2 regions of the Nocardioides sp. GCM10027114 genome follow, and region 2 is predicted to be linked to the other one. Evidence: riboswitches for the same ligand, from Rfam matches in the RefSeq annotation. Region 2 holds a riboswitch; the other holds the start of a gene.
The links. Region 2 has a riboswitch for cobalamin ahead of ACFP2E_RS04215 (ribonucleoside-diphosphate reductase subunit alpha). Riboswitches for the same ligand answer to the same signal wherever they lie in the genome.
Positions count from the first base shown of each region.

Region 1 (3,377 bases), on a different contig from region 2:
CCGAGGACCAGGCCGCGGCGCTGACGGAGCTGTCCGCGCTGGCGGCGCGGGTGGAGGAGCTGAAGCTGCGGGTGCTCGCGAACGCCGACGAGGTGGCGCTGGACTCGGGTGCGCGGTCGGCGGCGGCGTGGCTGGCCAACGCGACCCGCACCGACGCCGGCCGCGCGCTGGGGGCGGCCCGGCTGGCCGAGGCGATCACCGGCAGGTGGTCCCGGGTCGGGCAGGGGCTCGCGCAGGGGTCGGTGAATCCGGCCCAGGCGCGGGTGCTGGTGGCCGCGCTCGACGACCTGCCCGCCGACCTCGACCCGGAGGTCGTGGCGCGGGCGGAGGAGTACCTCGTCGGTCAGGCCGCCCACTTCGCGCCGAAACAGCTGCGGGTGCTCGGCGCGAAGGTGCTCGAGGTCGTCGCCCCCGAGGTGGCGGAGGCGGCGGAGCGGGACGCGCTGGAGCGGGCCGAGGCGCACGCCCGGCGCCGCACCAGCCTGACGTTCCGGCGACAGGGCGACGGCACGACCGAGATCCATGCCCGGGTGAGTGATGCGGTGGCGGGGCGGCTCCGGACCTACCTGGACGCGTACTCCAGCCCACGCCAAGCAAGTGGCGACGAGAAGGTCCCGCGCGACCGGCTGCTCGGGGAGGCGTTCGGTGCGCTGCTCGAGCACCTCGACCCCGCGAGGCTGCCGCGGCACGGCGGCCGCGCCACCACGGTGGTGGTGACGATCGATCTCGACCAGCTCCGCGCCCGGCTCGGTGCCGCCGGGCTCGGGACTGGCGATCTCGTGTCCGCGTCGGAGGCGATGCGGCTGGCCTGCACCGCGGACCTGGTCCCGATGGTGCTCGGCGGCAAGGGCGAGATCCTCCACCAAGGACGGGCGAAGCGGCTGTTCACCGACGCCCAACGCCTCGCGATGGCGGTGCGCGACAAGACCTGCCGCGCGGCCGGCTGCACCATCCCCGCGACCTGGTCCGAGGCGCATCACAAGCACGAGTGGGCCCTGGGCGGCCGGACCGACCTCGACGACGGGGTCAGCCTGTGCTCGTGGCACCACCACCGCGCCCACGACCCGGCGTACACGACGGAGTTCCACGCATCCGGCGACGTGCGGTTCCACCGCCGCAGATAGGCGGCATCGGCCAGTACGTGCGCGGTGACGTCCGGCCACCTCGTACGGACCGCGGCGCGGGGGAGCGCGAAACCGGGGTAGTGTGCCGCTCGCACACATCAATCACGCCCGTCGCAGGGGGAAGCCGGTCCAAGTCCGGCGCTGACCCGCAACCGTAGGCGGTCCTTCGGGGCCGCGAGCCGGAACACCCGCGACGACGCGTCCTGAACACATCGCTGTCGAGGAAAGCAGCGGGTGGACACCCGGTCCGGGTCGCCTCCCGCTGTGCAGCGGGAAGGATCTTCATGCGTCACGTCCTCCGTCCGGTCGCGGCTGTCGCCGCCGGACTGATGCTCGCCACCACCCTCGCCGGGCCGGCCGCCGCCGCGGCCGACGACCGCAGCGGCCGCTGGCTCAAGCAGCAGCTCACCGGCGGCCTGGTGCACAACAACCAGTACGACTTCGACGACTACGGCCTCACCGCCGACCTCGCCCTCGCGCTCGACGCGATCGGCGGTCAGCGCAAGGCCGAACGTAAGATCCGTCGCGCCATCGCGCCCCACGTCGACAGCTGGACGACCGGCGCCGACTGGGGCTCCTCCGACGTGTACGCCGGCTCCGTGGCCAAGGCGGTCGTCCTCGCCCAGGCGACCGGCGGCGACCCGACCCGGCTCGGCGGCAAGGACCTCGTCCAGCGCCTCGAGGGCCTGGTCAGCAACGTGCCCGGGCAGGTCGGCCGCATCGAGGACGAGACCACCGGCACCGACTACGCCAACACCATCGGGCAGGCCTTCGCCGCGCGTGGTCTGGCCCGCGCCGGCTCCGACCGCGCCGGCGACGCCCTCCGCTTCCTGCTCCAGCAGCAGTGCGACGCGGGCTACTTCCGTCTCGCCTTCGCGCCCAAGGCGGCCCCCGACCAGTCGTGCGACGGCGGCGACGCGGCGTCGTCGGCACCGAGCACCGACGTCACCGCGCTGTCGGTCATCAACCTGCTGGAATCGGGCCGCAAGGGCAAGGTCGTCCGGAACGCGGTCAACGACGCCGTCTCGTGGCTCAAGCAGCAGCAGAAGACCAACGGGAGCTTCGGCGGAAGCGAGGAGGGCAGCAACACGAACAGCACCGGCCTCGCCGCCTGGGCGCTGGGTGAGCGCGGCTCCTGCAGGCCGGCAGTCAAGGCGGCCGGCTGGGTCGACAAGCTGACCGTCGGCCGTGGCCAGGCGGGCACGCCGCTCGCGGGCGAGACGGGCGCCATCGCCTACGACCGCGCCGGCTACCGCACGGCCAAGCAGGACGGCATCACCGTCGAGGCCGAGGACCAGTGGCGGCGTGCCACCACCCAGGCCGCGCCGGCGCTGTCCTTCCTGACCGTCGAGCAGTGCCGGAACCGCTGACCGTGCTTCGCGCAGCACGCAGCGCCGGCCGGCAGGCAGCCAGCCGTCTCGTCGCCGCGGGGGTCCTCGCGGCGGCGAGCCTGGTGCTCGTCCCGATGCCGCCGGCGTCGGCGGCGACCTGCGCCACCGGTGCGGGCGTGTCCGTGGTCGTCGACTTCAACGGCGCGGGCGGCGGCACCGAGACCGACTGCGTGGCCGAGGGCGGCGGCGACGTCGCGTCAGCCATCGCCGAGGTCCACCACGACCTGACCCGCACCCAGCAGTACCCGGGCGTCGTCTGCAAGGTCGACGGCCTGCCCGCCGACGCGGAGTGCCGCACCATGCCCCCGGCGGACGCCTACTGGGGGATCTTCTGGTCCGACGGCAAGGGCGGCTGGGTCTACTCCAGCGAGGGCATCGACAGTCTCGAGGTCCCCGACGGCGGCTCCCTCGGCCTCGTCTGGCAGGACGGCGGCACGCAGGACCAGCCGAGCGTCGCCCCGCCGCAGCACAACGCCTCCGGCGGCAGCGGCGGCTCCGGCGGCTCCGGTGGTTCCGGCGGCGGCTCCGCCGGCGGATCAGGCTCCGGCGGCTCCACCGGCGGCACGACGGGCTCGGCCGGTGGCGCTCCCAGCTCGGCGTCGCCGTCGCCCTCGGCGAGCGCTGCGCCGAGCGAGGGCCCGAAGCAGCGGGCCGGTGGCGACGGCAGGTCCGACGGCAGGTCCGACGGCAGGTCCGACGGCAAGACCGACCGCGGCAAGGGCGACCGCAAGGACCGGAAGGCCGAGTCCAGGACGAAGGACGAGGACCCCTCGCCCTCGGCCGAGCTGACCCCGGCCGACGACGACGCCGTCGCGGTCGGCGACCCGCCCTCGGCTGACGGCGGCCTGCCCACCTGGGTGGC
Region 1 covers NZ_JBHSSS010000029.1:99,296-102,672, forward strand. Annotated here, with positions in the region: gene ACFP2E_RS17260 (DUF222 domain-containing protein) at 1-1,124, shown strand, start outside; cobalamin riboswitch at 1,193-1,335, shown strand; gene ACFP2E_RS17265 (hypothetical protein) at 1,409-2,494, shown strand; gene ACFP2E_RS17270 (hypothetical protein) at 2,479-3,377, shown strand, end outside.
Region 1: another riboswitch for cobalamin. It lies ahead of ACFP2E_RS17265 (hypothetical protein); the one in region 2 lies ahead of ACFP2E_RS04215 (ribonucleoside-diphosphate reductase subunit alpha).

Region 2 (3,377 bases):
CGATACCGCCGCGCACCCGCTCCCACCGCTCGGTCTGGGTGCCGGTGACGTCCCACAGGTCCGGCTGCAGCACGCCCGCGGCGGCCCGCGTCTCGGCGTACGAGGGGTGGGGTCCGTGGAGGCGAGCCAGCTCGCAGGACACCTCGAGCGCGGTCAGGTAGATCTCCTCCTGCACCCGCGTCGAGAGCTCGCGCGCCTCGTCGGAGTCGAAGGGCAGCCGCAGCGCGAAGAACGCGTCCTGCAGCCCCATCAGCCCCAGCCCCACCGGCCGCCACCGCGGGTTCGACGCGGCCGCCTCCGGGCTCGGGTAGTAGTTGATGTCGACGACCCGGTCGAGCAGCGGGACGGCGGTCCGGACGGTCTCGCGGAGCTTCTCCCAGTCGATGGTCTCGACGAGCTCGACCGACGTGGGGTCACCGACCAGGTGCTGGGCGAGGTTGACCGAGCCGAGGTTGCAGACCGCGGTCTCGTCGTCCGAGGAGACCTCGATGATCTCGGTGCACAGGTTGGACAGGTGCACCACCGGGCCGCCGGGCCCCTCTCCCGGATGCTGGTCGCGCGTCTGGTTGCAGGTCCGGTTGGCGGCGTCCTTGAAGGTCATCCAGCCGTTGCCGGTCTGGGCGAGCGTGCGCATCATCCGGCCGTAGAGCTCGCGGGCAGGCACCTGCCGCACGTAGCGGCCCTCCTCCTCGGCCCGCCGGTACGCCGCGTCGAACGCCTCGCCCCACAGGTCCGGCAGCTCCGGCGCCTGGTCCGGGTCGATGAGCGACCACGCCTCGTCGGCCTCGACCCGCCGCATGAACTCGTCGGGCACCCAGTGGGCGAGGTTGAGGTTGTGGGTGCGCCGGGCGTCCTCACCGGTGTTGTCGCGCAGCTCGAGGAACTCCTCCACGTCGGGGTGCCACGGCTCGAGGTAGACGCAGGCGGCGCCCTTGCGGCGGCCGCCCTGGTTGACCGCGGCGACCGACGAGTCCAGCGTCCGCAGGAACGGCACGATCCCGTTCGACTGCCCGTTGGTGCCCCGGATCAGCGCCCCGCGGGACCGGACCCGGGTGAAGGAGATCCCGATCCCGCCGGCGAACTTCGACAGCTTCGCCACCTGTGCGTAGCGGCTGTAGATCGAGTCGAGGTCGTCGCGCGGGCTGTCCACGAGGTAGCACGACGACATCTGGGTGTGCCGGGTCCCGGAGTTGAAGAGCGTCGGCGACGACGGCAGGTAGGCCAGCGACGACATCAGCCGGTAGAAGCGGATGGCCTCCCCCGGGCTCTGTGCGAGCCCGCAGGCCACCCGGAGCAGGAAGTACTGCGGGGTCTCGACGACCAGCCGTGTGGTGGGGTGCCGCAGCAGGTAGCGGTCGTAGACGGTGCGCAGCCCGAAGTACTCGAACCGCCGGTCGGCGGTGTCGTCGACGGCGAAGTCGAGCTTGCGGGCGTTGTCCTTGACGAACGCCGCGGTCGCGTCGCCGATCAGCCCCTCGGCATGGCCGAGGGCGACGGACTGGCTGAAGGACGCGACGCCCTGGTTGCGCACCTCCTTGTCGATGTAGCCGGCGAGCAGCCGGGCGGCGAGCCGGGAGTACTGCGGCTCCTCGCCGATCATCTCGGCGGCCGTCTGGATCGAGAGCCGGTCCAGCTCGGCGGTGGTGGCCCCGTCGTAGAGGCCGCTGATGGTGCGGGTCGCGACCCGCATCGGGTCGACGTCGTCGAGGTCGCGGGCGACGCGGTCGACCGCCCGGACGATCTTGTTGACGTCGACGGGCTCGGTGTCCCCGTTGCGCTTGCGCACCTGCATGGACGCCCGTCTGGTGGGCGTCTCGGTGACCGTCATGTCTCTCTCCTCGCGAGATCGGTCTCGGAGGTCCGGGACACGCGGGAGGGGACCGGGCGACCCCGCACCGGGCCCCCGACAGGGCCGCGCGCGGCGTCGTACCAGCCGTCGGCCCACCCGCGAGGCCTCGGACCACCGCACCCGTCGGGTGCGGTGCGCTGGCAGGTCTTCGGACTCGCGGGCACGTCGTACGGCGCCGGGTGGCACCGCTCGACCCCTACTGGCCGTCGCTTCCCGGTCCCGTCGGACCAGTGCTGATGACGGCGGTCGTTCCCACTCACCGCTGCGGGGCAGTCCCGGAGTCACACCGGGTTCCCTCTTGCCTCGACACCCCTGGGTGGGGCGTCGAACCAGCTGCGTCCGCCACCATATGTAGGGGTGGGCCCCGATGGTGGGACCCAGATGTCGTGGTCGGCGTGTCGGGCGTGTCGCGGCACTCCCCACCACCACGACCAGCCCTTGACCGGGGCTGCAAGGCTGGCGGCATGACCCGCCACGTCGTCATCGCCGGGGCCTCGGGCTTCCTGGGCCGCCACCTGAGCAAGTCCCTCATCGACCGCGGTCACGCGGTCACGGCCCTCACCCGGAAGCAGAGCTCGGCGCCGGACGAGTCCACGTGGGACCCCTACGAGGGCAAGGTCGACCAGGGCCTCATCGAGGAGGCCGACGTCGTCGTCAACGTCGCCGGCTCCCCCACCGCCGGCAACCCCCACTCGGAGAAGTGGGCGCGCGAGCTGCGCGAGAGCCGGGTCGTCACCACGCAGGTGCTCGCCGACGCCATCGCCGCGACGGACTCAAAGCCCGTGTTCCTCGCCGGCAACGCGATCGCGTTCTACGGCGACCACGGCAGCGAGGTGCTGACCGAGGACGCCGACAGCCGCGGCGACTCCCTCATGACCCAGGTCTGCCGCGAGTGGCAGGCCGCGGCCGAGCCGGCGGTCGATGCCGGCGCCCGGGTCGCGATCCTCCGCACCGCGCCCGTGATGGACCGGACCAGCCCGCCGCTCAAGCAGCTGCGGCTGCTCTTCAAGACCGGGCTCGGCGGCAGGCTGGGCGACGGCCGGCAGTACTTCCCCGTCATCTCGCTGCGCGACTGGGTCGCGGCGGTCACCTGGCTCGCGGAGAACGACGACCTCAGCGGGCCGGTGAACCTCTGCTGCCCCACCACCCCGACCAACGCCGAGTTCACCAGGGCCCTGGCGCGCGCCGTGAACCGCCCGGCCCTCACGTTCGTGCCGGCGCCGGTGCTCAAGGTGGCCGCCGGCCGGATGGCGCCCGAGGTGCTGGGCTCCCAGAACCTGCGGCCCGCCGCGCTGGAGGCCGCCGGCTTCTCGTTCCGCGACCGCGACGTCACCTCGGTCCTCGCCTCCGCGCTGGCCAAGGAGCCGAAGGCCCGCAAGTAGTGGGCGGAGGTAGGCTGCCCGGGTGAGCGAGCTTGCCTTCCGCGTCGCCGGGCTCGGCGACGACGCCGTCGAGTACCTCGCCGCGTGGGACCTCCAGCGCGGGGTCCACGCGGATGTCGTCGAGGGCCGCTCCCCCGACACCGTGC
Region 2 covers NZ_JBHSSS010000007.1:38,463-41,839, forward strand. Annotated here, with positions in the region: gene ACFP2E_RS04215 (ribonucleoside-diphosphate reductase subunit alpha) at 1-1,828, opposite strand, end outside; cobalamin riboswitch at 1,971-2,198, opposite strand; gene ACFP2E_RS04220 (TIGR01777 family oxidoreductase) at 2,314-3,231, shown strand; gene lipB (lipoyl(octanoyl) transferase LipB) at 3,254-3,377, shown strand, end outside.